DNA from 2 places in the Devosia sp. Z6_126 genome. Region 1 is predicted to be linked to the other one. Evidence: predicted binding sites of a transcription regulator. Region 1 holds the regulator's gene; the other holds the start of a gene.
The links. Region 1 encodes LexA, which represses DNA repair genes until DNA is damaged. Its sites were predicted from a motif close to TGTTCNNNNTGTGTTCNG; they were not measured.
Positions count from the first base shown of each region.

Region 2: the regulator LexA is predicted to act here: its motif matches at 6,759-6,776, upstream of recA (recombinase RecA).

Region 1 is NZ_JBYUNO010000002.1:69,187-84,489, reverse strand. Features, by position in the region: gene lpxI (UDP-2,3-diacylglucosamine diphosphatase LpxI domain-containing protein) at 1-334, shown strand, start outside; gene AC3YOG_RS07205 (lipid-A-disaccharide synthase) at 327-1,457, shown strand; gene gltA (citrate synthase) at 1,454-2,743, opposite strand; gene gltX (glutamate--tRNA ligase) at 2,888-4,306, opposite strand; gene AC3YOG_RS07190 (ComEC/Rec2 family competence protein) at 4,386-6,533, shown strand; gene AC3YOG_RS07185 (SMP-30/gluconolactonase/LRE family protein) at 6,542-7,417, opposite strand; gene AC3YOG_RS07180 (2-dehydro-3-deoxy-6-phosphogalactonate aldolase) at 7,414-8,025, opposite strand; gene AC3YOG_RS07175 (2-dehydro-3-deoxygalactonokinase) at 8,037-8,957, opposite strand; gene AC3YOG_RS07170 (IlvD/Edd family dehydratase) at 9,172-11,001, shown strand; gene AC3YOG_RS07165 (NUDIX domain-containing protein) at 11,701-12,102, opposite strand; gene lexA (transcriptional repressor LexA) at 12,108-12,821, opposite strand; gene AC3YOG_RS07155 (molybdopterin molybdotransferase MoeA) at 12,930-14,132, opposite strand; gene moaC (cyclic pyranopterin monophosphate synthase MoaC) at 14,129-14,611, opposite strand; gene trpC (indole-3-glycerol phosphate synthase TrpC) at 14,608-15,303, opposite strand, start outside.
Region 2 is NZ_JBYUNO010000004.1:135,168-150,470, reverse strand. Features, by position in the region: gene AC3YOG_RS17530 (alpha/beta hydrolase) at 1-1,504, shown strand, start outside; gene AC3YOG_RS17525 (Tim44 domain-containing protein) at 1,617-2,597, shown strand; gene alaS (alanine--tRNA ligase) at 2,675-5,314, opposite strand; gene recA (recombinase RecA) at 5,603-6,676, opposite strand; gene araD1 (AraD1 family protein) at 6,959-7,954, shown strand; gene AC3YOG_RS17505 (DUF2237 family protein) at 7,965-8,360, opposite strand; gene cckA (cell cycle histidine kinase CckA) at 8,357-10,930, opposite strand; gene flhB (flagellar biosynthesis protein FlhB) at 11,138-12,223, opposite strand; gene fliR (flagellar biosynthetic protein FliR) at 12,234-13,001, opposite strand; gene fliQ (flagellar biosynthesis protein FliQ) at 13,003-13,269, opposite strand; gene fliE (flagellar hook-basal body complex protein FliE) at 13,361-13,684, opposite strand; gene flgC (flagellar basal body rod protein FlgC) at 13,713-14,123, opposite strand; gene flgB (flagellar basal body rod protein FlgB) at 14,138-14,590, opposite strand; gene AC3YOG_RS17465 (flagellar biosynthetic protein FliO) at 14,709-15,303, shown strand, end outside.

The sequences.
Region 1 (15,303 bases):
AGCGGCCGTGGCCTCGGGGCGTCGGGTTATTGCGGTAGAGGATATCGGCGGCACCGATGCGCTTATCGCTCGAATTGGCGAACTGCGGCGCACTGGGCTGGCGGGGGACGGCAGCACGCCCATGGTGCTGGCCAAGGCGATGAAGCCGCAGCAGCCGGCCTTTGCCGATCTGCCGGCAATCGGGCCCGATACGGTGACCAATTGTGCAGCGGCGGGCATCTCGGTGATTGCCGTGGAAGCGGGCCGCAGTCTTGTGCTGCAGCGGGCGGCGCTTGTCCAGGCGGCGGCGCGCCACGGGGTCAGCGTTATCGGCATCAAGCTGGCCGATGCGTAAGCCGCTCAAGCTCTTCATGCTGGCCGGCGAGCCTTCGGGAGACCGCATCGCCGCCGATTTGGTGCGGCGCTTGCAGGCGCGGGGGCCGCTCGACCTCAGTGGCGTCGGGGGCGACGAACTGACAGCGCTTGGGTTGCGCTCGATGTTTCCGATGAGCGATCTGGCGGTGATGGGCATTACGGATGTGCTCAAGCGGCTGCCGCTGCTGCTGTGGCGGGTGGAGCAGACAGCGCGGGCAATTCGAGCTGCGGCGCCTGATGTGACTGTGCTGGTGGACGCGCAGGACTTTTCGGCTCTTGTGGCGCGGCGGCTGCGCGCAATGGGGTATGGCAAACCGCTGATCCTTTATGTTGCCCCCTCGGTCTGGGCCCGCGCGCCGCATCGCGCCGCCAAGCTCAAGCCCTTGTTCGATGAAGTGCTGGCGGTTCTGCCCTTCGAGCCCGAAGTGATGGCGCGGCTCGGTGGCCCACCTACCGCTTATGTGGGGCACCCCGCACTGGCCGAAGGTCGGCCGGTTAGCGCTCCTGCGGAGCGCGGCGAACTTATCCTGCTGCCCGGTAGCCGCGAGGGTGAACTGCGCCGGCACTTGCCCTTGTTCAAAACGGCAGTGGAGCAATTATCGCAGCATCCGGCGGTGACGGGGATAACAATTCCTACGCTGGCTACGCTCAAGCCGCGCCTCGTTAATGAAGTCGCCGACTGGCCGGTGCCGGTAACGGTGACGAGCGACCGGGCGGAGCGGGTGGAGCTTTATGGCCGCTCGGTGCTGGCGCTGTCGGTGGCGGGTACGGCGACGCTGGAGCTGGCGCTCTCGAACGTGAAAATGGTCGTTACCTATGTGATGGACAAGCATCAGTCGCGGGTGTTCGGCAAGCTGGGCCGACCAATGATCTCGCTGCCCAATATCATCCTTGGGCGTGCGGTGCTCGACGAGCTGGTGATGACCGAACCATCACCCCAAATGCTGGTAAATCACGCCACAGCGCTGCTCGACAGCAAAGAAGCCCGCCAGGCCCAGCAAGTGGCTTTCGGCGAGCTTCGCAAGCTGATGACCGAGGGCGTCCCCGGCATAGCGCGCCAGGATCCAGCTGACCGGATCCTGGCTCATCTCAGCGCCAGTTAGCGGCCTTCGATCGAGACATAGTCCCGCATAGGGGCGCCATCATAGAGCTGGCGTGGACGGCCGATCTTTTTCTGCGGGTCGCCGATCATTTCCTTCCACTGCGCAATCCAGCCGACGGTGCGAGCCACGGCAAAGAGCACGGTGAACATGGAGGTGGGGAACCCGATCGCGTCGAGGATCACGCCCGAATAGAAGTCCACATTGGGGTAGAGCTTGCGATCGACGAAATAGGGGTCCTCAAGCGCAATGCGCTCCAGCTCCTGGGCGACCTGCAGGGTCGGGTTGTTCTCGACGCCGAGGATGGCAAGCACGCGCTTGGCAGTTTCCTGCATCACGGTCGCGCGCGGATCGAAGTTCTTGTAGACGCGGTGGCCAAAGCCCATCAAGCGGAACGGATCGCTCTTGTCCTTGGCGCGGGCGATGTATTCCGGGATGCGGTCGACCGTGCCGATTTCGCGCAGCATGTTGAGCGCCGCTTCATTGGCGCCGCCGTGAGCGGGGCCCCAAAGGCAAGCAACGCCGGCAGCGATACAGGCGAATGGATTGGCGTCGGACGAACCCGACAGGCGCACTGTCGAGGTCGAGGCGTTCTGCTCGTGGTCGGCATGGAGCGTGAAGATCAGGTCCATGGCGCGGGCGATCTCGGGATCGACATTGTATTCCTCGGCCGGCACGGAGAAGCACATATGCAGGAAGTTGGACGCGTAATCGAGATCGTTGCGCGGATAAACGAAGGGTTGGCCGACCGAATACTTGTAGGCCATGGCCGCAATGGTCGGCATCTTGGCAATCATGCGGATCGAGGCGATCTCGCGCTGCTGCGGATCATTGATGTCGGTCGAGTCGTGATAGAACGCCGCCATGGCGCCAACGACGCCGGTCATGATCGCCATCGGGTGGGCATCGCGGCGGAAGCCGCGATAGAAATAGTGCATCTGCTCATGCACCATGGTGTGGCGGGTCACCAGCGTTTCGAAGTCCGCCAATTCGGTCTTGCTCGGCAGTTCGCCGTAGAGCAGGAGGTAGCAGACCTCGAGATAGTTGCTGCCTTCGGCAAGCTGGTCGATCGGGTAGCCGCGATAGAGCAACTGGCCCTTGTCGCCATCGATATAGGTGATGGCGCTGTCACAGGCGGCCGTGGAGGTGAAGCCGGGATCGTAGGTGAACATGCCCGTCTTGGAATACAGCGACCGGATATCGATCACATCGGGGCCGACGGTTCCTGACAGTACCGGGAACTCGAAAGTCTGGTCCCCGATAGTGAGCTTGGCGACTGGATCGGTCATTTAACTCTCCTCGATGGCCCGCGGCCTGGAGTGCAGAAAACACCGCAGAGGGGGCCGGCTATTGCCTGTTCAGTTGTAGTGTGGGGTAGCAGTTCGCCCCGGTCGCCGCAACTAAGGGTAAGCAGTACTTACCCGATTGGTTTGTTATCTTAGAGCAGCCTGGTCGCCCAGCCGCGCCATGGTTTCTTCGCGCCCGATCAGCACCATCACCTCGAAGATTCCCGGGGAAACTGTGCGGCCAGTGAGCGCTGCGCGCAAGGGCTGCGCGAGCTTGCCGAGCTTGAGCCCCTTTGTTTCAGCCAGAGCACGCATGGCGGCGTCGATCGCCGGCACCGACCAGTCATCGAGACTTTCGAGCGTGCTCGCCATATCGGCGAGCACCGCACGTGAGTCGGGGGTGAGCAGCGCCGAAGCTGCAGCGTCGATGGCGAGCGGCCGGGTGGCATAGATGAACTGCGCCAGGTCGATCAGCTCAAGGACCGTCTTGGCGCGCGGCTGCAGTTCGGGCAGTGCGGCGAGCACCGTGTCCTTGTTAGCGGTGAGGCCCTCAAGGTCGACGGTGCGACCAACTTCCTTGGCCGTGGCGATCATGACATCATAAAGATAGTCGGGCGCGGCCTCGCGAATATAGTGGCCGTTGATGTTTTCGAGCTTGACGAAGTCAAAGCGCGCGGCGCCCTTGTTGAGCCCTTCAAGGCTGAACCACTCGATCATCTGCTCGGTCGAGAAGATCTCGTCGTCCTCATGGCTCCAGCCGAGGCGAGCGAGATAGTTGCGCAAAGCTTCGGGTAGGTAGCCCAGTTGCCGATAGGCGTCGACGCCGAGGGCGCCATGGCGCTTGCTGAGCTTGGCCCCATCCGGGCCGTGGATCAGCGGGATGTGGGCCATCTCCGGCACGGTCCAGCCCATCGCATTGTAGATGATGATCTGGCGGGCGGCATTGGTGAGGTGATCGTCGCCACGGATGATGTGGGTGACGCCCATGTCGTGATCGTCCACCACCACGGCATGCATATAGGTCGGGGTACCATCCGAGCGCAGGATGATGAAATCATCGAGGTTCTCGGTCTTGAACACGACCTTGCCCTGCACATGGTCATTGACCACGATGTCGCCCGAGAGCGGCGCCTTGATGCGCACTACGGGGGCAATGCCTTCAGGGGCTTCGCTCGGGTCCCGGTCGCGCCAATAGCCGTTATAGCGCGGCGGCTTGCCGGCAGCGCGGGCTTCCTCGCGCATCTGGTCAAGTTCGGCGGGGGAGCAATAGCACTTATAGGCATGGCCCTTGGCGATCAGCTCATGAGCGATCTCGGCGTGGCGGCCAGCACGCTCGAACTGGGAAATGGCTTCGCCATCCCAGTGCAGCCCAAGCCAGGACAGCCCATCCTTGATCGCCTCGACAGCGGCCTGGGTGGAGCGTTCGCGGTCGGTGTCCTCGATGCGCAGCAGCATGGTGCCGCCGTGCTTGCGGGCAAAGGCCCAGTTGAACAGCGCCGTGCGCGCACCGCCGATATGGAGGAAGCCCGTGGGGGAAGGCGCGAAGCGGGTAACGACTTTAGACATGAATACCGGAACGGTTGGACGAGGTTTGGTAGCGTGTGTAGCATAGGGTAGCACGAGCGCAAGTAGAGGGGACGCCGCGGTGCAGGGCACGGGGGCGCTGGAGCAGACGCGGGAGCTTGCGCCGGTGCCGGTGCAGGCTGGCCCGATCCTTCCCTCGCCCAAGCTATTGCCCGCCGTCGTAGCAACCAAACGTCTATTATTTGTCCGCGCCCTGGAGGCGGCCCTGGCGGGTCGACGGGTGTTTGTGCTCCTGCCTTTTGCTGCCATTGCCGGGCTGGTCAGCTATGCGGGCCTGCCGTTTGAACCGGCGGGCTCGGCACTCGGGGCGGTCGGCGCGGCCGCTTGCCTAGGGGCGTGCCTGGCGCTGCGCAATCTGGCGGCCTTGCGGCTGGCGGTGTTGTTTGCGGCCTTCTGGGGCGGTTTTTGCCTTCTCCCGGTTCATGGCGCGCTGTGGGGAACGGGCATGCTGCCGTTCCCGCTTTACGGGCAATACGAGGCAGTCATCGACGAGATCCTTTCGGCGACGCAAGAGGATCGCCGCGTCGTGGTTTCAGCCTTGCGGCCGTTGGGAGAAGCGCCATCGGCGCCGATCAACAAGGCGCGATTGCTGATCCCGGCCGAGCCGCCGCTGCAACCGGGTGACACCGTTCGGGGGCAGTTGCGGTTGGCGCCAGTGCCGGGGCCAGTGCTGCCCGGCGCATTTGACGGGCAGTTTCACGCCTATTTTGCGGGGATCGGCGCCTATGGCAATGCAACTGGTGCGATTACGCGTGTCGCTGAGGCGACGGACTTCAATCTGGGCCGTTCGGTCGAGGATCTGCGACGTGCGATCGGCACCCGGCTGGACGAACAGATGGAAGGCGCCTCGGCCGCCATTGCCCGCGCTATGGTGGTGGGGGATCAGAGCGCCATTGACGACGAAACGCGTGACGTGATGGCAGCTTCGGGCCTTGCGCATATCTATTCGATTTCCGGGCTGCACCTGTCGATCGTCGCGGGCGGCGTGTTCTGGTTGGTGCGGCTGTTGCTGGCGAGCCTTCCCGGTTTGGCCGTGCGCTGGCCGGTCAAGAAGCTCGCGGCGGTGGCCGGAATTGCTGCGGCTTTCAGCTATTTGCTGCTGGCGGGGGGGCTGGCCAATGTGCCGGCACTCCGCTCGACTATCATGCTGGCCCTGATCTTTGGCGCGGTGCTGGCGGGGCGGCGGGCGTTGACCATGCGCAATGTTGCCATTGCGGCGCTGGTGGTGATCCTGCTCGATCCCGCCAGTGTGTTTCGGGCCAGTTTCCAGCTGTCCTTTGCAGCCGTGGTGGCGCTGATCGGCATTTATGAGTTGCCCCGAAGAACCCCCTCGGTGCACCGGGCGGGTATTGCCCGTCTCATCGTCTCGGTGGGGACCGCCGCCCTGACCAGCTTCATCGCCGGCACCGCCACCTTGCTGTTCTCGGCCTATCATTTCCAGCAGACCGCACCCCTGGGGGTGATCGGCAATGTGCTGGTGTTGCCAGTGGTCAGCCTCGTCATCATGCCCTTTGGCGTCCTCTCGGTATTGCTGATGCCGCTCGGGCTGGAAGCGCCGTTGGTTGCGGTGATGGGCTGGGGCATCGATCGCATGGTGGACGGCGCGGTCCTCGTGGCGGGTTGGAGCGAGGGGCTCACCGGCAATCCGCTGCTGACCTCAACCGCCTTGCTGCTGGGGTTAGCGGCGCTCGCCTGGTTTGCGTTCTTTCCCAGCCGGTGGCGCTTCCTTGCTCCGGTGGCGGCGATCCCATTAATCTTGCTGTTTGGTTTCGATCAGCGCCCCGATGTGCTGGTTGCCGATACGACCCAAGCCGTCGCGGTGCGCAGCGAGACCCGGCTGGGGCTGGTTACCGGCCGGGCAGGCAGCTTTGCCGTTGACGTCTGGGGTCAACATTACCAGGAAGAAATTGCGCCCGTCCTCGACGCGGCTCGCTGCGACAGCCTCGGTTGCGTGGTCGCGACGGAGCAATTTGGGGTGGCGGTGGTGCGTGATGTCGGCGCCTTCGCCGAAGATTGCGCCCGCCACGATCTGGTGGTGACGCGGTTGCGGGCGCCGATTGCATGCCGGGCGCAGGCCCAGGTGATTGACCGCGACGATCTCGCAAGGGGCGGCGTGCACTGGTTCAAATGGGAGGATGGAGAGCAGCGCTTTGTCGTGCGGACTGCCGTGCCCAACCTCACGCGCCCCTGGCGCGTGAGGTCACAATAAGGGGCAGGCTAGAGGACGATGCGCGCCTCCGGGATGCCGGGCACATCCACCTGGATCGAGAAGACCCCGCCGGCCACCTTTTCGGCAGCCAGCTGTTCAGCGCTTAGATTCTTGGCGGCGGTGGTGATGAAGAGGGTCTTGAGATCGGGGCCGCCGAAGGCAGGACAGGTGACCTGCGAGACCGGCACTTCGATGATCCGGTCGATCGAGCCATCCGGCGCATGCCGCACGACGCAGCCGCCGCCCCATTTCGCATTCCACAGATAGCCTTCGCTATCAACCACCGCGCCGTCGGGGAAGCCGCGGCCGTCCGAGACATCGGCGAAGAGCGACCATTCCCCGACCGGCATGCCGGTGGCCGGATCGGTCTGTACCCTGAGAATCTTTTTGGTGGGGGTATCGGTCCAGTAAGCGGTGCGCCCATCGGCCGTGAAGCAGGTGGCGTTGGGGATCGAGGCGTTGGAACGCAGCACGCTCAGTTGACCCGCGCGGTAATGATAGAGCTTGCCGCCCGGCGCTTCTTCCTCCTTGCGCATGGTTCCAATCCAGAAGGCGCCCGAGGGATGCACCCGACTGTCATTGCCGCGCGTCAGCGGATCGTCTGCTTCGAGCGGAATGATGAGGCCTTGCTCATCCGTCTGTAGATTGAAGCGCTTGAGCCCGGTTTCGGTGACCAGTGCCAGGTTGTCGGCATCGATGATGCCAGCCGCGGCGACGTTCTCGTCAAAGCTCCAGCTCACTTCGACATTGCCCCGAGCTGAGGTGGCGAAGAGCTTTTGATTGTTGATATCAAGGAAAAACAGCTGCTGGCGGTCCGGGTGCCAGAATGGGCCCTCGCCCAATGCGCATTTGCTGTCGATCAGCAGGCTCGCCGTTTGCGTCACGCTGTAGTCCTTCCATCATAAGCCAATACCGCCTCGGCGGCGCGCTGGCCGACTTCGGCGGGGGTGCTGCCGGGCTTGTATAAAAAGGTGCCCAGGCCAAAACCGCTGCAACCGGCGGCGAAATATTCGCCGAAGTTGTCCGGCTTGGCGCCGCCCACCGCGTAAAGCGGCAGCTCGGGCGGCAAGACCGCCTTCATCGCCTTGATGCCGCGCGGGCCCAGAACTTCAGCGGGGAAAAACTTGAGCCCGGTGGCGCCCGCCTTGATCGCCTTGAACGCATCACTGGGAGTGAACACGCCGGGATAGGAGCCCAGCTGAATGCGCACCGTTTCTTCTATAACCGACCGGTTGGTATCCGGGGATACAACAAAGGTGCCGCCGGCATCGGCGACGGCCCAAACCTGCTTTTTGTTCAGAACGGTGCCCGCACCCACCATCACGTCATCCCAGAGCGCCTCGGCCGCCAGCGCAATGCTGGTCAGGGCGTCGGGGGAGTTGAGGGGCACTTCGATCATGGTGATGCCGGCCGCAACAAGGGCGTGGCACACATCCAGCGTTTCGGGCGGGGTAATGCCGCGCAGAATCGCGATCAGGTGGCGGTGGGGCATGGGGTCTCCAATCAGACGATAAAGGCACGTGCAGCTTTAAGGCCGGCGAGCACCACTTCGGTTCCATCCACGGCTTCGCCTTGTGCCCCGATCATGCCGAGCACCTCGGCATAAAGGGCGCAGAGCGCGGGGGCGCCGATCAAGGGAACGGTTTGTTCGCCGATCAGCGCACGGCGGCTGCCAATTTCGGTGCCGATCAGGAGGCCCGAAAGATAGCCGGTGCACCAACCGGGCTGACGGCCGGACAGGAGCGAACTGGCGCGGACCGCAAAGAGCTCGCTGGTGAGCTGTTCGGGCCGCTCGAGGCCGACCTCTGCACCCGCGGCAAAGCCTTCGGCGCGCTCGGGCCCATTGCTGTCTTCAGTCAGCGAATAGCGCAGCACCGAATGATGGCGCAGCAGATCGAAGAGCTCGCCCGTCATTGCGGTGGAGAAATGCTCAATGCGGGTGCCATTCATGCTGACCCATTTGGAATGGGTGCCGGGCATGCATACCACGCCATGGGCATTGGGGCGCAGGGTCGCGAGGCCCAGTAGCTGGGTTTCCTCGCCGCGCATCACATTGTCGCCGCCGGCCTTCTGGCACACACCGGGCAGAATTGCCGGGGCCAGGTGATTGTTGGGCATGGGCGGGCGCACTGCGCCGTCAATCAGGCCGCGCAAATCGGTTGGCGCTTCCAAATAAGGCGCTTCGAACCAGCCCTGGCGCGCGCCGGCCATGCCGCAGATCAATACGTCGAGCGGGCCACCGTTGCTGCCGACTAGACCATCGAGCAAGGTTTCGAGCACGCCTGGATACTGGTCGCGCGTCAGCTTGCCCATGCCTTGGTCGGATTTGCGCGCAACGATCACCGTGCCGTCGGAACTCAGGCCCCAAGCCCGCAGGTTGGAGGTGCCCCAATCAACCCCGACCCAATCCACAAATTCACTCATGCTTGCCCCTCTTGCAGTTCGCCCCGCACTTTCGGGCAAACCTAGTCGCTGCGCTGGCCTGCGCCTAGCCGATTCGACGCCGCCCGGTTGTCCTGCGAGCGCAAGGGGCGACGAAATCCAACAGGATTGGCGTTCACTCCTGCAACTAACATGCTAGAACTGTAGCAAACAGCAGCCTGTATTCGCCTCGGCGGAACTATTGAGGAATAAGGTAATGACGGCAGACAACAGCTTCTCTTCCCCCAATGGGCAGGGCAGCGCGCCCAAGAAGCTGCGCTCGCGCGCCTGGTTCGACAATCCGGAGAACCCGGACATGACCGCGCTTTATCTTGAGCGCTACATGAATTTCGGCGTATCGCGCGAGGAATTGCAGGGCAACAAGCCCATCATCGGCATCGCCCAGACCGGCTCCGACCTCAGCCCCTGCAACCGCCACCATATCGTGCTGGCCGAGCGCGTGCGCGAAGGCATCCGGGAAGCCGGTGGCATTGCCATCGAATTTCCCGTGCATCCGATCCAGGAAACCGGCAAGCGCCCCACTGCGGGCCTGGACCGGAACCTGGCCTATCTCGGGCTGGTGGAAGTGCTTTATGGCTATCCGCTCGATGGCGTGGTGCTGACCATTGGCTGCGACAAGACCACCCCGGCCATGCTGATGGGTGCGGCCACGGTTAACATCCCGGCGATTGCGCTCTCGGTCGGGCCGATGCTCAATGGCTGGCACAAGGGTGAGCGCACCGGCTCGGGCACCATTGTGTGGAAGGCGCGCCAGATGATGGCGGCCGGCGAGATCGATTATGCGCAGTTCATTGAGCTGGTGGCGTCCTCGGCGCCGTCCACCGGCTTCTGCAACACGATGGGCACGGCGACCACGATGAACTCGCTGGCCGAGTCGCTGGGCATGCAGCTGCCGGGTTCGGCAGCGATCCCCGCGCCTTATCGCGATCGCCAGGAAATGGCCTATCGCACGGGCAAGCGCATCGTCGACATGGTGCATGAGGACCTCAAGCCCTCCGACATCATGACCAAGGACAATTTCATCAACACCATCGTGGTCAATTCCGCGATTGGCGGGTCGACCAACGCCCCGATCCACATCCAGGCGATCGCCAAGCATATCGGTGTCGAGCTCGACCTGCAGGACTTCCAGACCTATGGGCACAAGGTGCCGCTGCTGGTGAACCTGCAGCCGGCCGGCGAATATCTCGGCGAGGATTACTACCATGCGGGCGGCGTGCCGGCGGTGGTCAACGAGCTGATGAAGCAGGGGCTGATCCGCGAGAATGCACCCACCGTCAACGGCAAGAGCATCGGCGAGAACTGCCGCAACACGCCCATCCAGGACGAGAAGGTGATCCGCCCCTTCGAGCAGCCGCTCAAGGAAGAAGCGGGGTTCCTGGTGCTGCGAGGCAATCTCTTTGATAACGCGATCATGAAGACCAGCGTGATCTCGCCCGAGTTCCGCGAGCGCTACTTGGCCAATCCCGAGCATCCCGGCATGTTCGAGGGCAAGGCGGTGGTGTTCGATGGTCCCGAGGACTATCACCACCGGATCGATGATCCCTCGCTCGATATCGACGAGCACACGCTGCTGTTCATGCGCGGCGCGGGCCCGATCGGCTATCCGGGGGCGGCTGAAGTGGTCAATATGCGACCCCCTGCCTACCTCATCAAGAAGGGTGTCCACGCGCTGGCCTGTATCGGTGACGGGCGCCAATCCGGCACCTCGGGCTCGCCCTCGATCCTCAACGCCTCGCCTGAAGCGGCGGCGGGCGGCAACCTTGCCATCCTGCGCACGGGTGACCGGGTGCGTATCGACCTCAACAATGGCACCGCCGATATCCTGATCTCGGACGCCGAGATCGCGACGCGCCGGCAGGAACTGGCGGAAGCGGGCGGCTACAAGTACCCCGCGCACCAGACGCCCTGGCAGGAGATCCAGCGCGGGCTGGTGGACCAGCTCGGCAACGGCGCCGTGCTCAAGCCAGCAGTGGCTTACCAGCGCATTGCCCAGACCTATGGCGTGCCGCGCGACAACCACTAGGCTCAGCCGACAACGACTTCGAAATCCCCGCTTCGGCGGGGATTTTTTCTTTCCAAGGCACGGCAAAACTCCGGTCGGCGCGGGGCCTCCGGTTGAAAGCGGCGTTGGCGAGGCATTGCCTCAAAAAACGTTGCGCAAAACGGAAGCTCCGCCCCGCCAACAGCGACTGGGTGCCGATGCCCGCTCCCTCCTGCGGCGCATGCCAGATTCCGCGGATGTCGAACTAAACCCTGGCGGGCACCGCTGCCTGCGCCACATCAGGGTTCCGATGACCAGTGCAGCTGCCATCGCGATTCTTCACCCAAGACCACCGGACGATAGAGGCCCACGGCTCTTGCGGACACCGGCCGGATCGCGGCGACCCACGATCCCCCAGCCTCCACGCACCAACCACTCGTCATGATCTCGCTTGGATGCACGGATGAGGAGACTATGGGGGTGATCGGTGGGGGCGGGGATAAGTTATTGTCGGGAGGATGGACGACCGGCTCGTGGGTAACGGGGCCGGAGGCAAGCTGTTGTGAGCGGGGCTACATCGGCGCTCTTGCGCGGGAGGGGCCTGCACCCCCACCCCGGCCCTCCCCTCAAGGGGGAGCGGGAAGAGGGGCTCAAAGGCGCTGGTCTGGTACAGCCCGATGAGGACCTTAGGGCGGCAATCGAGTTCCGTTGAAGACGATAGTTTCTTGGCCGAGTTGGGCTTCAGGCGTGGCGAGCGATGTGGGCGAGGGCCCGCTGAAACATGGGGTGCCATTCGGGTCCGGGTTGGCACTCGAGTGGCCACCAGAAGAACTCGAACCAATGACCGCCATCATCATGGGTAAAGTAACGCCAGTGTTCGGGCACGGGAGCCGCGGCACTCACCACAACGAAGTGCCAAAGCTGTTGCTCTGCAATGGAATTGCTGGATGGCAGCGTGCGCAAAGCTTCTGCCTGGAGGCCTGACTCCTCTGCGAGTTCGCGCAGGGCACCGACTTCCATCGGCTCGGAGCCTTCCCGCGTTCCTTTCACCAGCTCCAACCCAGCCAAAGGATGCCTGAACGCCAAGCACTGGCGTTCTTGCCCCACCCCGCGCAGCAGGACGGGACAGAGTTTTTCGACCATCGGGATCAATATTTGCGCAGCAGGCCCACAAGGCGACCCTGGACCTTGACGCGATCGGGCGGGAAGATGCGGGTTTCGTAGGCGGGATTGGCCGCTTCGAGTGCGATGGTGTTGCCCTTGCGACGCAGCCGCTTGAGGGTGGCTTCCTCGTCATCCACCAGGGCGACGATGATCTCGCCGGTGCCGGCAACATCCTGGCGGCGGATCAGCACGGTGTCGCCATCGAAAATGCCGGCATCGATCATCGAATCGCCGCGCACTTCGAGCGCATAGTGCTCGCCAGGCCCAAGCATTTCGGGTGGCACCAAGATGGTGTGGGAATGGCTCTGGATCGCCTCGATGGGGGTACCGGCGGCGATCCGGCCCATGACCGGCACGGCCACGGGGCGCACATAATCATCGCTCCAGCCCGAGCGAGGCGGCGGAGCGGCAACGCGGCCCAGATTGCCTTCAATGACGCTGGGCTCGAAGCGCGCCTTGCGGCCGCCAAGTGCCGGGTTCATCGAATCGGGGAGTTTGAGCACTTCCAGCGCCCGTGCGCGATTGGGCAGGCGGCGGATGAAGCCGCGCTCCTCGAGCGCCGTGATCAGGCGGTGAATGCCCGACTTGGAGGCCAGATCCAACGCGTCCTTCATTTCGTCAAACGAAGGGGGAATGCCGCTTTCCTTCATCCGCTCATGGATGAACATCAGCAGTTCATGTTGCTTGCGCGTCAGCATCGGAGCCCTTCAATCGCAGAATCGGAACAAAGACTGAACGAGCATAGGTGTTCCAGTTATGTTCTGCAATAACGCTCAAGGGCGCAGGAGAAAATTCTTTGGCTCTGCTTAGAACCCGTCCAGCGGAACGGCCGCAGCAAGGGCGCCGGCGGGTTGCCCGGAATCGTATTCCGGCTGCACCAGCAGCATATCGGCACGGGCCAGCGAAGAGGTATGACCGCTATCGGTTTCGCTGATCGGGAGCAAGCCCGCACCTTGGCTTGAATGCACCAATTGGGCGCGCATGAAATGGCGCCGGGCGGTATTGGGCGGCGTGGGCGCGAGGAGCGGCAGGTGCCAGGGGGCGGGTTCGGCAACGCGCAGCCAGCGGCGCAGCGCCGGCTTGATGAAGACGGCGGCGGTCACCATGGCCGAAACCGGATTACCGGGCAGGCCAAACACCAGGGTCTTGCCGAGGGTGCCGAACATCAGCGGCTTGCCGGGGCGCATATTGATGCGCCAGAAATCGAGCTGCACGCCGAGACTCAGCAGGATTTCCTGAACGATGTCATGGTCGCCAACACTGGCGCCGCCGGTGGTGATGACGAAGTCGGGGGTTTCGGCAAAGATGGCGGCGAGGCGTTCGGAGAGGGCCGAGCGGTTGTCGGGAGCGATGCCGTAGTCGCGGATCTCGGCGGCGTAAGGCGCAAGGAGCGGTCGCAGCCCGAAGCTGTTGGAGGCAACGATCTGGCCCGGCCCGAGAGCGGTGCCGGGCAGCACCAGTTCGTCCCCGGTGGCGAGGAGCGCGATGCGCGGCTGCACGGCGACGGGCAAAGTCGGGCAATTGGCGGCGGCCGCGACGGCCAGTTGCATGGGGGTGAGGCGAGAGCCTCTCGGAATCAGCTCCTGTCCCTGTCGGAAGTCGTGGCCAAGCGGGCGAATGCTGCGCCCCACGGGAGGCTGGGCGGCAAAGCTGACGCGGTCGCCGGTGCGGGTCGCTTCCTCCTGCATGATCACGGCATCAGCGCCCGGGGGCACGGGCGCGCCGGTGAAGATGCGCACGCAGGTGCCCGGGGCGATATCCGCGCCAAAGCCGGCGCCGGCCTGGGCGGTGCCGACGACATCTAGGATCGCGCCCGGCACGATATCGGCCGCACGCACGGCATAGCCGTCCATGGCGCTGGCGGGGAAAGGCGGCTGGTCATGGCGGGCGAGCAGGGGCTCGGTCAGTACCCGGCCGGCGGCGGCCTCAAGCGGCACCGACTCGGTGCGGGCGGGCGGCACGCGGGCGAAAATGGCCGCGAGGGCGTCTTCAACCGGGAGCAGGCTCATGGCGCCCGCTGGAAATCGCCGGACTTGCCGCCCGATTTTTCGAGTAGGCAGATCGCGGAAATAACCATCTCGCGGTCGATGCCCTTGGCCATGTCGTAAAGCGTAAGCGCGGCGGTGGAAGCCGCCATGAGGGCTTCCATTTCCACCCCGGTCTGGCCGGTGGTTTCGGCAGTCGCAAGAATGGTGATGGCGCCGGGCTCGCGCGCCTCCATCTCGACGCTGACCTTGGTGAGCGGGATGGGGTGGCAAAGAGGGATGAGCTCGGCGGTCTTTTTGGCTGCCATGATGCCCGCGACGCGCGCGACGGCCAGGGCGTCGCCCTTCTTGAGGGCGCCACCCATGATGGCGGCAATGGTTTCGGGCCGACCGCTGATCACCGCCTGGGCGAGGGCGCGGCGGCGGGTGACTGCCTTGTCGCCGATATCAACGATCCGGGCCTCCCCGCGCTCGTTGAGATGGGTCAGCTGCGGCTCGCTCATGGATGGGCGGCCTGGGGCACACCCTGCAGGAGGGCGCGGGTGGCGGCGACCACATCGGCCTGGCGCATCAGCGATTCGCCGACAAGGAAGGTGCCGATGCCGGCTGTGCGGTCGAGATGCTGCAGGTGTTCGTGGCCGTTGATGCCGCTTTCGCTGACCAGCACCTTGCCCGCGGGCACGCCGCCAGCAAGGTTGACCGAGGTATCGAGCCGGGTTTCGAAGGTGCGCAGATTGCGGTTGTTGATGCCGATGAACTCGGCGTCGAGCGCCAGCGCCCGGTCGAGCTCGAGCTGGTCATGCACCTCGACCAGGGCATCCATGCCCCATTCGCGGGCGGAATCGAGCAGGTAGCGCGCGACGTCGTCACCGACAGCGGCGAGGATGATGAGGATGCAGTCGGCCCCCCAAGCGCGCGCTTCGGCGACCTGGTAGGTTTCGAACAGGAAATCCTTGCGCAGGACCGGCAAGGCGGTGGCGTCGCGCGCCTCGCGCAAGAACGCCGGCGAACCCTGGAACGAGGGCTGATCGGTGAGGACCGAAAGGCACGTCGCGCCGGCCTCTTCATAGGCGCGCGCGATCTCTGCCGGGTTGAAATCGGGCCGGATCAGGCCCTTGGAGGGGCTGGCTTTCTTGACCTCGGCGATCAAGGCGTATTCGCCGCGGGCGCGCTTGGCCTTGATGGCGGCGAGAAA
Region 2 (15,303 bases), on a different contig from region 1:
GGGTCGCACCCGCGCGCGCCGGATCAAGCTGATCGCCCTTTTGGTCTGCACGCTCACGGCCATTGTTTTTCTGTGGCTATCCACCGGTTGGCAAAACTCCATCCGCGAGGTCATGGGCATGGCCCCCGTTCATTCCACCCAGCCCGTACGCGTTGCCGCGATTGCGGCTCTCCCCGCCGCCCTGCTGATCGGCATCGGCACCGCCATCGTGCGCTTCGTGCGGGCCGTGGCCAATTGGCTGGCGCGCATCCTGCCGCGCCGGGTGGCGCTGGTTGGCGGCATGCTCATCGTCGGCGTCGTGACCAGCCTCTTTGTCAACGGCATCGTGGTACGCGGCGTTCTTTATGCTGCCGATCAGTTCTATGGCGAACTGGATGCCCTCGCGGGCCAATATGAAGAGCCCCCGGCCGATCCCCTGCGTTCGGGCAGCGCCGGCTCCCTCATCGACTGGGACACGATTGGGCTCGACGCCCGGGTTTACGTCCAGTCCGGTCCCACCGCCCCCGATATCCAAGCCCTGATCGGGCGCCCAGCCAAGAGCCCGCTTCGGGTTTATGTTGGGCTCCGTTCGGCCGAAACGGTGGACCAGCGGGCCCAGCTTGCCCTTGCGGAAATGGAGCGGATCGGCGCCTTTGATCGCTCTGTGCTGGTGCTGATCATGCCAGTGGGCACCGGCTGGGTTGACCCCCCCGCCATCGACACGCTCGAAATCCTGCATGCCGGTGACGTCGCGAGCGTGGCCCTGCAATATTCATATCTCACCAGTTGGCTCTCGCTCCTTGCCGAACCTGATGTTGGCACGGCTTCGGCCCAGGCGCTGTTCAACGCGGTTTACGATTACTGGACCGAGTTGCCCCCCGACACCCGGCCCAGGCTTTATCTGCATGGTCTGAGCCTGGGTGCCTATGCGTCACAAGCCTCCGCCACCCTTTACGACGTGCTGGCCGATCCGTTCCAGGGCGCGCTTTGGGCCGGCCCGCCCTTCGCCAGCCCCTCCTGGCGCAATGCCACCGCGAACCGCCAGGCCGGCACTCCGGAATGGCTGCCGCGCTTCAACGACAGCTCCATCATCCGCTTTACCAACCAGAGCAATGCCCTCGACATTCCCGGTGCCAGCTGGGGTCCCATGCGCCTGGTTTACCTGCAATATGCCAGCGACCCCATTGTCTTCTTCGAACCCCAGGTGCTGTATCGTCCGCCCGAATGGCTGACCAGCAATCGGCCGCCCGACGTCTCGCGCCAGCTCACCTGGTACCCAGTCGTCACCTTCCTACAGCTCGCGCTCGACATGGCCCTGGCCCAAACCTCGCCCGTTGGGTTCGGCCATGTTTACGCGCCCCAGCATTATCTTGATGCCTGGCTCGCCATCACCGATCCCCCAAATTGGGACGCTCCAAATCTGCAGCGACTGCGCGACCGGCTCACGCGCTCCGGCGGGGCACAGGATATCGGCCCCGGCTGGTTCCGGGATAAAGCGCCTGTTGTAACATCCGCTGTGCCTTGAGCGACGTAGCCGCCTAACGCAACTTTCCCGCACTCTCATGGCTTTCAGGGGATGCAATTGCCTGGCCCTGCCCCCATATAGGCCTCAAGTTCAGTCCGAGGAGATTTTCCTGATGTTCATCGCCCGCCGCTTCCGGCTAGCCAGCGCGTTTGCCGCACTTGTTGTCGCATTCTCGATGGCCGCTGTGGATACCGCGGACGCGCGCGCCCGTGGCAGCTTTGGCAGCCGCGGCACCCGCACCTTCCAGTCGGCGCCTCCAACCAACACGGCACCCAACACCGTAGCCCCTATCCAGCGCTCCACCACGCCCGCACAGCAGGCACGACCCAACGCTAACGCCCAGAACCCTGCCGCCGCCCAGCAGCGTGGCGGATTCCTGGGCGGCCTTGGTGGCTCCCTGTTCCGTGGCTTGATGCTTGGCGGCTTGCTCGGTTTGCTCTTTGGCGCTGGCTTTGGCGGCATTGGCGGCTTGTTCAGCCTGCTCTTCCAGGTTCTCCTGATTGGCGGCGTCGTCTGGCTGGTAATGCGCCTCGTCCGCGGCGGCGCGCGCCGTCCGGCTATGGCCGGCGGGCCAGACAACACCAACCGCACCGGCTTTGAGAACTTCGGCCGCAATCTTGGCGGCTTGGGTGGCTCGGGTGCCGGCAATGCCACCCGCCCCTCGCGCGCTCGCCCGGCCAATCCGGACGAACTGGGCGTTGGCCAGCGGGACCTCGATAGCTTCGAGCAGATGCTGGGTCAGGTTCAGACTGCTTATGGCGCCGAGGACTATGAAACCCTGCGTCGCCTGACCACGCCCGAAATGATGGGCTACCTGGCCGAACAAATGGCCGCCAACGCCACCCGCGGCCTGCACAACCAGCTTGCCGACATCAAGCTGCTCCAGGGTGACATCGCCGAAAGCTGGCGCGAGGATAACAGCGATTACGCCACCGCTGCCTTGCGCTACAGCCTGCGCGACTGGACCGTGGAACGCGCCACCGATCGGGTCGTCGAGGGCGACCCCGCCGAACCCACCGAGGCCACCGAACTCTGGACTTTTGTCCGCCCGCGGGGCGGCGACTGGAAGCTATCAGCGATCCAGGAAGCTTAAGCGCTCCGCTACAACCACACAAAAAGGCCCGCCTCCAGCTCAGGAGGCGGGCCTTTCCTTTTTTCTCTATCCTTGGTCTAGAGCAGCGCGCGGATAGCGGCCAGTGCGTCTTCGGCCTTGCTGCCATCCGGACCACCGGCCTGCGCCATGTCGGGACGACCGCCGCCGCCCTGCCCGCCCATCGCAGCGGATCCCGCCCGTACCAGATCCACGGCCGAAGCCTTGCCGATCAGATCCTCGGTGATACCGACCGCCAGCCCCGCTTTGCCATCTTCCGCCAACCCGATAATGGCAACCACACCCGATCCCACCTGCTTTTTGGTCTGGTCGACTAGTCCGCGCAGATCCTTGGGCTGCAGGCCATCAACGATGCGGCCGATAAAGGGCGTGCCGTTGATCGCTTCCACCTCACTGCCCCCGGCGGCGCCGCCGCCCATGGCCAGCTTCTGCTTGGCATCGCTGAGCGCCCGATCGGAGCGCTTGAGCTGCTCCTGCAGCGCCGCGATACGCTCAAGCACATCCTGGCTGCCGGCACGCAGCATCCCCGCTGCAGTTTCAACAATGGCAACATGGGTGTTGCCGCGAAGGCGCGCCGCATTGCCGGTCAGCGCCTCGATGCGACGCACGCCGGCCCCCACGGCACTTTCAGCCACCACCGACACGAGCCCGATATCGCCGGTGCGCCTGACATGGGTGCCCCCGCACAGCTCCACCGACCACCCGAGGCTGTTGCCCGTCGGCTCGCCCATCGAGACCACGCGCACTTCGTCGCCGTATTTTTCGCCGAACAGCGCGCGGGCGCCCGAATCCTTGGCTTCCTCAACTCCCATCAGCCGCGTTTCGACCGGCGCGTTTTGCAGGATAATGGCATTGGCCAGGTCCTCGACCTCCGCCAGTTCCAGCGGGCTCATGGCCTTGGTATGCACAAAGTCGAAACGCAGCCGATCCGGCGAAACCAGCGATCCCTTTTGAGCAACATGGTCACCCAGCACGACCCGCAGCGCTTCATGCAGCAGATGGGTGGCGGAGTGATTGGCACGAATGGCCGAACGGCGAGCGTGGTCAACCACGAGTTCGAGGGCCTGCCCCACGCGCAGCGCTCCAGTCTCGACCTTCACCTTGTGCGCGAACACACCATGGTACTTTTGCGTGTCGGTGACCACAACGCTGAGGCCGTCACCACGCATGGAGCCGGCATCGCCAACCTGCCCGCCGCTCTCGCCATAGAACGGGGTTTGGTTGAGTACTACATAACCTTCTTGCCCGGCCTCAAGCCGATCGATCTCGGCCCCGTCGCGCAGCAATGCGGTGACTTCCCCTTCGGCCGTTTCGGTTTCGTAGCCCAGAAACTCCGTGGGCCCAAGCCGATCAGCCAGCCCATACCAGACCGCGTCGGTGGCCGCCTCGCCCGAGCCTGACCAGCTCCGGCGCGCTTCTGCCTTTTGCTGGGCCATAGCGGCATCAAAGCCGGCTTGGTCCACAGCAATGCCGCGCGCCCGCAGCGCATCCTGGGTGAGATCGAGCGGGAACCCATAGGTGTCATAAAGCTTGAACGCGGTGGCGCCGTTCAGCGTATCGCCTTCGGCGAGAGTGCTCGTTTCATCCGAGAGAATCTGCAGGCCCCGTCCAAGGGTCTTAAGGAAGCGCCCCTCCTCCAGCCGCACCGTTTCGCTGATCATGGCCTCCCCGCGCGAAAGCTCGGGATAAGCTTGGCCCATTTCGCGCACCAGCGCTGGAACGAGCTTATGGATCACCGGCTCTTCAGCGCCGAGCAGCGTGGCATGGCGCATTGCGCGCCGCATGATCCGCCGCAGCACATAGCCACGCCCTTCATTGGAGGGCAGCACGCCTTCGGCGATCAGGAACGACATCGAGCGCAGGTGATCGGCGATCACCCGCAGGCTGCGGTTACCCTCGCCCTCGACTTCGGTGCCGATCGCCGAGGCAGCAGCCCCGATCAGCGCCTTGAACAGGTCGATATCGTAATTGTCGTGCACACCCTGCATCACGGCGGCAATACGCTCAAGGCCCATGCCAGTGTCGATTGACGGGCGTGGCAATGGTGTGCGCGAGCCGTCGGCATGCTGCTCGAACTGCATGAACACGAGGTTCCAGATCTCGATCCAGCGATCGCCATCTTCATCCGGCGAGCCGGGAGGGCCGCCCCAGACCTTGTCGCCATGGTCGTAGAAGATCTCCGAGCACGGCCCGCACGGGCCTGTGTCGCCCATCTGCCAAAAGTTGGACTTGGCGCCCAGCCGCACAATCCGGTCCTCGCCGATCCCGGCGATCTTCTTCCATAGCTCCATGGCCTGGTCGTCGTCCTCGTAGACGGTAACCATCAGCAGGTCTTTGGGAAGACCCCAGTCCTTGGTCAGCAAGGTCCAGGCCAGTTCAATGGCGTGGTCCTTGAAGTAATCGCCAAAGGAGAAATTCCCCAGCATCTCGAAAAAGGTGTGGTGGCGGGCGGTAAATCCGACATTGTCCAGATCGTTGTGCTTGCCACCGGCGCGCACGCATTTCTGCGCCGAAGTGGCGGTCGTATAGGGGCGCTTTTCGAGACCGGTAAAGACGTTCTTGAACTGCACCATGCCAGCATTGGTGAACATCAATGTGGGATCATTGCGCGGTACCAATGGGCTCGACGGAACCGCCTCGTGACCATTCCGGGCAAAAAAGTCGATAAAGCTCGAGCGGAGATCGTTTACGCTGGTCATAGAATGGCTTTCATGGCGGATTGGCGCCCGTGGACGCCGCAAGACTTTGGCTGGCTTTCTAGCCCGTGCGGCGCAGCGCTGTCCAGCATCGGTGCGCCCCGCTTACTGCTAGGTATCGGGACGCCGGCTAGAGGGCTCGATGAGCATCGCCAGGCCCGATATAAACGATTCCAGATTGCGTTGGCGGCAGCTCTGTCTCGCCTGCTTGCAGCCGGGCGCCTGCCGTTCAGACTCAAAAGAAAAGGCACCGCTCTCGCGATGCCTTTCTTCACCCTGCATGGGAACTGCTTATTCGTCGCTGTCGGCAGCGTCGTCACCGCCCGATACCAGCAGTACTTCTCCGAGCAGGCCCGAGCTTTCGCGCACGCCCTGCTCGATAGTTGCCGCAGCCGCCGGATTGTCCTTGAGGAACTGGCGCGCATTCTCACGCCCCTGCCCCATGCGCTGGCTGTCATAGGAGAACCAGGCGCCCGACTTTTCCACCACGCCGCTCTTGACCCCAAGATCGAGCAACTCGCCAGTCTTGGAGATACCTTCGCCATACATGATGTCGAATTCAACCTGGCGGAACGGCGGGGCCAGCTTGTTCTTGACCACCTTGACGCGGGTCTGGTTGCCCACGATCTCCTCGCGGTCCTTGATGGCGCCGATCCGGCGAATGTCGAGCCGCACCGAGGCATAGAATTTGAGCGCATTGCCGCCGGTCGTGGTTTCGGGCGAACCATACATCACGCCAATCTTCATGCGGATCTGGTTGATGAAGATCACCAGGCACTTGGATTTGGAAATCGACGAGGTCAGCTTGCGCATGGCCTGGCTCATCAACCGGGCCTGCAGCCCCGGCAGCGAGTCGCCCATTTCGCCTTCAAGCTCGGCCCGCGGCGTCAATGCCGCTACCGAATCAACCACCAGCACATCGATCGCGCCCGAGCGCACCAGCGTGTCGGTGATTTCGAGCGCCTGTTCGCCGGCGTCAGGCTGGGAAATCAGCAGATCATCCACATTGACGCCCAGCTTGCGGGCATAGATCGGATCGAGCGCGTGCTCGGCATCCACAAAAGCGCAAACGCCACCCTTGCGCTGCGCCTCGGCAATCACATGCAGCGCCAACGTGGTCTTGCCTGAGCTTTCCGGCCCGAAGATTTCAACGATGCGGCCCTTGGGCAGGCCACCAATTCCGAGCGCAATATCAAGCCCGAGCGAGCCCGTCGATATTGCCTCAACCTCGATCGAGGCAGCCTCGCCAAGGCGCATGATCGAGCCCTTGCCGAAATTTCGCTCGATTTGGCTCAGCGCCGCGGCGAGAGCCTTGTCCTTGTCCATTGATCCACCTTCAACGATCCGAAGCGGGGTATTTGCCATACGAGTCTCTCCTTATTCCACGCTCCGGGACCGGGCGCAACGCGCTGCTTTCCGGAAGATCAATCCACGAGAAGTGCCCTCTTGTTCTCATTTTGTTCCGCTCCTGTCAAGGCGATTTCTCGCGCCCCTTGCAACAAAAGAACCGCAGTCCCTGGACCGCAGCCCTTCCGTGCCCAGATGGAACTCTGACCGCCACGCGGCGCGCAAAAGAGCTTGCCGGGCCGGCCCGGGTTGCGCTTTATGCACGGGACGACCGCAACGGGCAATCGAGGAGCAAACCCCGTGAATCTCATCCAGTTTTTCGATCAATCGGGCGCCCGCGCCGTGGCCGCAGTAGAGGGTGACGTCGCCCGCCGGGTCAACACCACCACCAGCGTTTATGAGCTCGCCACGACCGCCCTCGCCCAAGGCACGGGTCTTGCGGCGCTCGTGGCCCAGCGTGGGCTTGGAGACGCCGTCAATCGGCACGACATCCTGGCTGAAGGGCGCATGCTCGCGCCGATCGATCATCCCGATCCGGCCCATCTTTATATCACCGGCACAGGGCTGACCCATCTGGGCTCGGCCGCCACGCGCGATGCCATGCACAAGGGCAACGCCGCCAAGCAAGCCGAACAGCTGACCGATTCCATGAAGATGTTCCAGATGGGCCTTGAAGGGGGCAAGCCCGAAGGCGGCGCCCGGGGCGTCCAGCCGGAATGGTTCTACAAGGGCAATGGCACGACCGTGGTCAATCCCGGTCACCCCATTCCATCCCCGTCCTTTGCCCGCGATGCTGGCGAAGAGCCAGAGATCGCCGGCATCTACCTGATCGACGCCAATGGCCAGCCCCGCCGCCTTGGTTTCGCGCTGGCCAATGAGTTTTCCGATCATGTGACGGAACGGGTCAACTATCTCTATCTCGCCCATTCCAAGCTGCGAGCCTGCGCCTTTGGTCCCGAGCTGCGGGTGGGTGATCTACCCGACCATATCGAAGGCATGTCGCGCATTTATCGCGATGGTGCGGTGATCTGGGAAAAGCCGTTCCTGTCGGGCGAGGCCAATATGAGCCACACCATCGCCAATCTGGAATATCACCACTTCAAATATGGCCTGTTCCGCCAGCCTGGCGACGTGCATGTGCATATGTTCGGCACGGCGACGCTCAGCTTTGCGGACAACATCGTCACTCAGCCCAATGACGTATTCGAGATCGAGGAAAGCCAGTTCGGCGCTCCCCTGCGCAATCCCGTCCGGATCGAGGACGAGCATCCGCTGATCATCGGCGATCTCTACTAGGGGGAGCCGCTCAATTCAAATCGCGTGCATGAGCCTTGAGATCAGCAAGGCTTAGCCCGTCCAGCACCGCTTCATTGGTTGAGTGCATGAAGACGCGGGGCGCCTGCCCCGCTTCCAGCGCCTGTGCCCACCGCTCGGCCAGAAGGCACCAGCGGTCTCCTGCCTTCAGTCCAGGAAAGCCCCATTCGGGGCGGGGCGTGGACAGATCATTGCCGGCGACTTTGGAGTAGGCGAGAAAGGCTTCGCTCGCCTCGATGCAGACCAGATGCCGGGCCACGCCTTCTGGGCCCGCCGCACAATAGCCGCTGCGGAAGAACCCCGTCAGCGGACTGGTGGAGCAGGGCTCGAGCGGTTCGCCCAGCACATTGCGCTCCCCCGCCCCTTCACCGAAATTGCGCGCGTTCACTGCGCCTGGCCTTCGTCCTGCTTTTGCAGCACCTCTTTGACCTTGGAATTGATCTGGTCCAGCGAATAAGGCTTGGGCAGGAACTCGACGCTCTGATCATCCTCGATATCGCGGCGCACGCTTTCCTCGGCATAACCCGACACAAAGATCACCTTGAGCCGCGGCATGGTCTTGCGCACATGCTTGAGCAGGGTTGGCCCATCCATCTCGGGCATCACCACATCCGAGATCATCAGATCGATCTTGAACTCGAGCTCCTCGAGCACCTCGAGCGCTTCTTCGCCGCCGTCAGCCTCGAACACCTCGTAACCAGTCGCGCGCAACGCGCGAGCGGAGAATGCCCGCACGCTTTCCTCGTCCTCAACCAACAGGATACGCTCTTCGCCCGTCAGGTCCCGCACTGGCGCCGCTGCCGCGGCTACTTTGGCCGTGGCCTCGATCTCAGAGGGCACATAGCGGGGCAGGAAGATTTTGAACGTGGTGCCAACCCCGACGGTCGAGACCGGATAGATATAGCCTTCGGTCTGCTTGATAATGCCGTAGACCGTCGACAACCCCAGCCCGGTGCCCTTACCCAGCTCCTTGGTGGTAAAAAAGGGCTCGAAGATCTTGGTGAGCACTTCCTGGCTCATCCCGGTGCCGGTGTCCTGCACTTCGATCAACACATAATCGGCCGCCACCATGCCATCGAACTGCATGGCCTCGGCCTCGGCGCGGCTGACATTGCTGGTGCGAATGGTGATGGAGCCACCATCGGGCATGGCGTCGCGAGCATTGACCACGAGGTTGATCACCACCTGTTCGAGCTGGACCACATCGGCGCGCACCGGCCAGATATTGCGGCCGTGATCAACGCCTAGCGTGTTCTTGTCCCCGATCATCCGCTTGAGCAGCACGGTCAGATCGTCAACGATCAGCGGCAGCTCAAGCACTTGCGGCCGCAGAGTTTGCCGGCGCGAGAACGCCAACAGCTGCCGTGTCAGCCCCGCTGCACGGTTGGCGTTCTGCTTGATCTGCATCAGTTCGCTGAACGATGGATCGCCCGGCTTATGCTTAAGCAGCAGCAGATCGGAAAAACCGATGATTGCGGTCAGTAAGTTGTTGAAATCATGCGCAACGCCGCCGGCGAGCTGTCCCACGGCCTGCATCTTCTGGCTTTGGGCAAACTGCGCCTCAAGCTTGCGCTGGTCGGTCATGTCGAGGGCATAGACATTGACCTGCTCGGGCGAGCCCGACAGGGTTTCAGAGCCCGATAGATAAAGCCGCACGGCGTGCTCGCCTTCCGCGCTCAGCAACGCATCCACCGGCTCCACTGCCGAGCGATGCGCCGAAGCATCGGCGATGGCGCGCGCAAAACGGTCGCGGCTGCCTTGGCCGATCAGGTCGATCAGCGGCTGCATTTCAAGGCTCTTTTCCTCACCCGACCAATGGAAGATGCGCCCAAATGGGGCATTGGTGCGGATAATCCGCCCTTCGCTGTCGAGCGTCGCGATTGCAAATGGCGTATCGTTGAAAAAGCGCGAGAACCGGATTTCCGCCGCCCGCAACGCTTCCTCGGTATCGGGCGCGCTGGTCATGTCGAGCACCAGGGTGCGCGTTTCGCCCAGTTCACCGTCGGCCATGCGAGCCGCGCGATGCAGGAGACGCACCGGCAATGTTGTGCCGTTGCGGCGCACCAGGTCGATATCGATGATCTCGGTGCGGATTTCCCCGTCACCGCGACCACGCATCAACAACGTCGCGCCATCGCCATGCACCACGTCGCGCAGACTGAGCTGGCCGGCATTGAATTCAGCCAGATCGTAACCCAGCCAGTCGGCAAGGGTTGAGTTCAGATACTGGATCCGCCCACGCGCATCAGCCGAGAAAAAGCCCGCCGGCGAATGATCGAGATAATCGATCGCGCGCTGCAGATCGCGGAAAGCGCTTTCATTATTGTCGCGGTCGCGGGTGATGTCCTCGACCGTCCAGATCACCTTGGGCTTGGATTCGCCTTCGGTGACCGGCAATGGCCGCACTCCAACCCGGTACCAGAAGGCGCGATTGCTTTCGGCCTGGGACCCCCCCAGCCCCCCGATCAGGCGGATATCCTCCACCGCGCTGCGCCCGTCCTTGGCCGCGCGCGACAGGCGGTAAATCGCTTCGCTGGCATCGGATTGTCCGGCAAACAAGCGCGGCACGCCCACCGGAACCCCATTGTTGAGCGCCCCCGCAAAGCTGCCATAGTGCGCATTCACATAGGAAATGCGCCCATCCCGATCCGCCACCACCGCGCCAAAGGGCAGGCTGTCGACGATGGCGTGGGACGTGGTGCGCCGCTCCTCATTACCGGCAAAGCGGAACAGGCCCGCAGCCAGTCCAAACAGGCAGAACACGCCGACCACTGCCAGCATGCCCACAAAGGTCATCACCAGATCAAGCGGCACGTGATCACCGAACATCGCGTAGCCCACCGCCAGCGCCACCAGCGCCAGTCCCAGTGCCACAACGCGCCAGAGCCCGTATCCGCCCCGCCCCGAATCCACCAGCGGCTCGGGATAATTGTCATCCCGGATCGGCGTGACGGCCATGTTCAAGCTCCTAGGTCTTCGGTCGCAAGGCTTTCGGACCGCTTCGCATGGTCTGGCACAGAGCCAGCTTACCAAGGCAATGCTTGGCTTTCGTTCGCAACGCAAGCGCGTACACCATCTGGCCGCCCGAATCAGGTGCCCAGAAAGGTTTAGCAAATGGTCTGCCGCGGGGGGAGATATTGCTTGTTATCAACAGGCTTGCCAGCCTCAGCGTGTTGGCCGCCACCCTGTGCTGGGGCGCAATCGCATCACAAAGCCGACCACCTCCGCGACGGCCTTGAAGTGCTCGGCCGGAATGGGCTCATCGACTTCGACGCTCGCGAACAATGCCCGAGCTAGCGGCGGGTTCTCTACAATCGGCACATTGTGCTCGCCGGCCAGCGTGCGGATGCGCAGGGCCACCGCGTCAGCGCCCTTGGCAACGCAAAGCGGCGCTCGCATCGAGCGATCATATTTCAGCGCTACTGCAAAGTGCGTCGGATTGGTGACCACCACCGTGGCGTCAGGCACCGCGGCCATCATGCGCTTGCGCGAGCGCTCCTGGCGCAGTTGGCGGATGCGGCCCTTGACGTGCGGGTCGCCTTCCATCTGCTTGTATTCGTCCTTGGTTTCCTGGAGCGTCATCATCTGGCGCGTCCACCATTTGCGGCGCACATAAACATAATCCGCCATGGCGATCAGCGTCACTACGGCCAGCGTCGCACCGAACACCTTGAGCCCGATATCCTGGAAGAATTGCAGGATCAGCAGCGGGTCGGCCGTCATCATCGTGTCGAGCCGGTCGCGCTCGGGCCAAACGACACCCACCAGCACCGCTCCCACCAGTCCCAGCTTGACCAGCCCCTTGAGGAAGTTGACCAGCGCTTCCCCCGAAAACAGCCGCTTGAACCCCGCCAGCGGCGAAATCTTGGACAGTTTGGGCGTGATTGGCTCGGCCGAAAACAGGAACCGATGCTGCACCAGATTGGCCACAACAGCGCAGAACGACAAGATCAGCAGCGGCACCATGATCGTGCCCACAAGGGCCAGCGCCAGCCCGTTGAAGAACGAGCCGAATGCGGGACCACCCAGCTCGTACCGATCGGCATTGGTGAGCAGCGTTTTGAGCGACCCCATCAAGCTGGCGCTGGTGGATGGCCCAAGCAGCGCAAACACTGCCGCCGAGCCTGCCAGCATGAACCAGGTGGTCACCTCCTGGCTCTTGGCCACGTCACCCTTTTTGTGCGCGTCCTCGAGCTTTTTGGCGGAAGGGTCTTCGGTTTTGCTGGATTTTTCGGGCGCCTCGTCCGACATCTGCCCGGCCCTAGCCCCGCCACATCGCCAGATGCTGCTCGAAGGCGCTGATATACCAGCCCATCATCATCGTCAGCAGCAAGGCAAAGAGGATCAAGCCGACCATCACATTGGCCGGCATCAATACGAAAAACACCTGCAGCGCCGGCATCAGCCGCGCCAGGATCCCCGCGCCCAGATTGAACACGAGACCGAACACGATAAACGGCGCCGACATCTGCACCCCGACCGTGAACGCCCCGCTCACCGTGCGGATCGCCAGTTGCGCCGCATCCTCCCACATCAGCGGATCGGTCGGGCTGAACAGGGTGTAGCTGTCATAGGTCGCGGCGAGCGCCACATGATGCAAATCGGTGGCAAAGATCAGCGCCACGCCCACAAACGACAAAAAGGTGCCAAACACCGCGCCCTGGATGCCGCCCTGGGTAGGGTCGGCGGTCTGGGCCATGCTCATCCCGGCATTGAACGCCACGATCGCGCCCGCCACCTGCGTCGCCATCACCGTGATCCGGGCGATCGCGCCCAGGATCAGGCCCACCGCCAGTTCATGAAACAGCAACGGCACGATGCCCATGATCCCTGTCGGCAGCGGCGGCATCTGCCCGGCCAAGAGCGGGTACAGCACCAGCGTAAACGCCAGCGCAAAACTGAGCCGCATCCGCGCCGGGATGGTTTGCTCCCCCAGCCCCGGCATCAGCATCAAAATGGCCCCGATCCGGGCAAACAGTAGCAGGTACACAAAGGCCATGTTGGGCAGCCAGTTGAGCGCGAGAGACACCTCAACCGCCCACGATGATCATGTCGACGACCCGAGACATATAGGCCCCCATCTGCGCGCCCGCGAATGGCAGCGTCAGCAGCATGGTGATGAAGATCGCGATGATCTTGGGCACGAACACCAGGGTCTGCTCCTGGATCTGCGTCAGCGCCTGGAACAACGCGATCACCACGCCCACCAGCAGCCCAACGATCATCATCGGCGCCGAAACAATGATCAGCGTCCAGATCCCATCGGTGGCAATGTCGAGAACTTCAGCGCCGGTCATCGCTCTCTCGGGTCAGCGGCGAATCATGGCTCGCCCAAGCTGATCATAAGCCAGCTCGGTCGCTTCTGCTCAGCTTACCCTCGGTACCGGCCTAGATCGGCATCCGCATAATTTCTTCATAAGCCGAGATCACCCGGTCACGTACCGCTACCATGCTTTCGATCGCGATTTCCGTCTGCGAGATGGCTGTCACCATGTCCACCGGATTGGCTTTGCCATTGACCATGTCGATGGCCATCTGGTCCGAGGCTCGGCCGGTCTCCACCACGCCCTGCACGCTTTGCGCCAGCATCTGCGCAAAGTCCGGCCCGCCAGCCCCCTTGGCGAGCAGGTCCGTGCCCGGCTTGGCCGCCTGGCTGATCAGGCGCGAAGCATTGCCATAGGCGGCGGTGGCGGCATTGAACGGGATGGCCATGGGTGAACTTCTTGCTGAAGGGAAAAGACTAGCCGCGCAGGATGTCGAGCGTGCGCCCGAGCATCTGGCGGGTCACGGAAACGACGTTCAGATTGGCTTCATAGGTGCGCTGGGCCTCGCGCATATCCATGCTTTCGATCAGCGGGTCGACATTGGGATATTGCACATAGCCGCTCTCGTCGGCGGCCGGATGGCCTGGCTCATAGCGGCTGGTGAAATCGCTCATGTCATAGGCAAGCTTGCCCACTTCCACGATGCGTGCGCCCGTCTCGTTGTCGAGCCCCACCTCAAAGGTCGGCACTCGCCGACGATAAGGCTCGTCCCCCGGCGCCTTGCCGGCCGAATCGGTGTTGGCAAGGTTTTCCGCGATGACGCGCATCCGCGCGGTCTGGGCATGCAGCCCCGTAGCGGCAATGCGGAGTGAGGCGTTGAAATCCATGAACCCTGATACTCCTAAGCCGATTTGCCGAGCGCGGTGCGAATGATCTTGATGCTCTTCTGGTAGAGCGAGGTGGCTGCCTGGTAATCCATCAGATTGGTGGTCACCTTCATCATCTCGTCTTCCAGCGTCACCCCATTGCCTTCCGGCGTGATCTCGAAATTGGCCATGCGCTGGGCGCCAAAGCCCCCATTGCTGCTTGAAACGCTGAAATGGGTGGGCTGCGTCGCCGAAGTGACAATGCTGGCGGATGAGCTGGAACCCTGCGCCCCGAATTCGAACTGCGCTAAATCGCGGCCGCGATAGCCCGGCGTTTCCGCATTGGCAACGTTCTCGGCCAATAAGCCTTGACGGGCTTGGTGCCAGCGCATTTTGTCGGTCAAGGCATTAAAGACCGGCAGATCCATCAGGCCCATGGCCAGCAAACCCTTTAGGTGGGAGCGATGGGCAATTCTTGCCGGGTCCATGGTTAACGTCGCGTTAATCTGATTGTCGTCATAGCTCGTGCGGCCTCGTATTAGCGGCGATTGCGGCGTTTACTCGGCAAGAATTACCGCCGGCATAGCGGTTTGGAGGAGAATGATCATGGGTTTCATCACCAGCATACTGGGCGACTCGGGAGCAACGCTCCTTACCGCCCTGTTCGCCCTGGGCGCGGTGCTGGTCCTGATCGTGCTTGCGGTATGGCTGCTCAAATTCGTGTTCACCGCCACCGGCAAGCCGGCGCGCGCCGGCCGCGGCCCACGTCTGGGTGTGGTGGAAACCCTGCAGCTCGATGGCCGGCGCCAATTGCTCCTCGTTCGCCGCGACAATGTCGAACATCTCGTGCTGACCGGCGGTACCCAGGACCTGCTGCTTGAAGCGGGTATCCCGGTTGATGACCTTCCCACGCCGACGCGTCGTCCGGTCCCCGTGGTCCCCTCCCGCCGCACCCGGCCCGCGCCGGCGCCTCAGGCGGCCACACCGGCAGTTGCTCCCGCCCCGGCAGCACCTGCTCCGGTGGCTCCTGTTGCGGCACCGCCCCCTTCCGCCATCGAGCGTTTGCGCGATTTCGGCCGGGGCACTCAGCCCAAGCCAGTTTCCTTGCGCCACACCGGCCTGCTCAAGCCCGGCAGCAACGGCGACAATCACCCGGCGCATAACCCCGACAATTCGGCTGCGCACCCGCTCGACTCAGCTA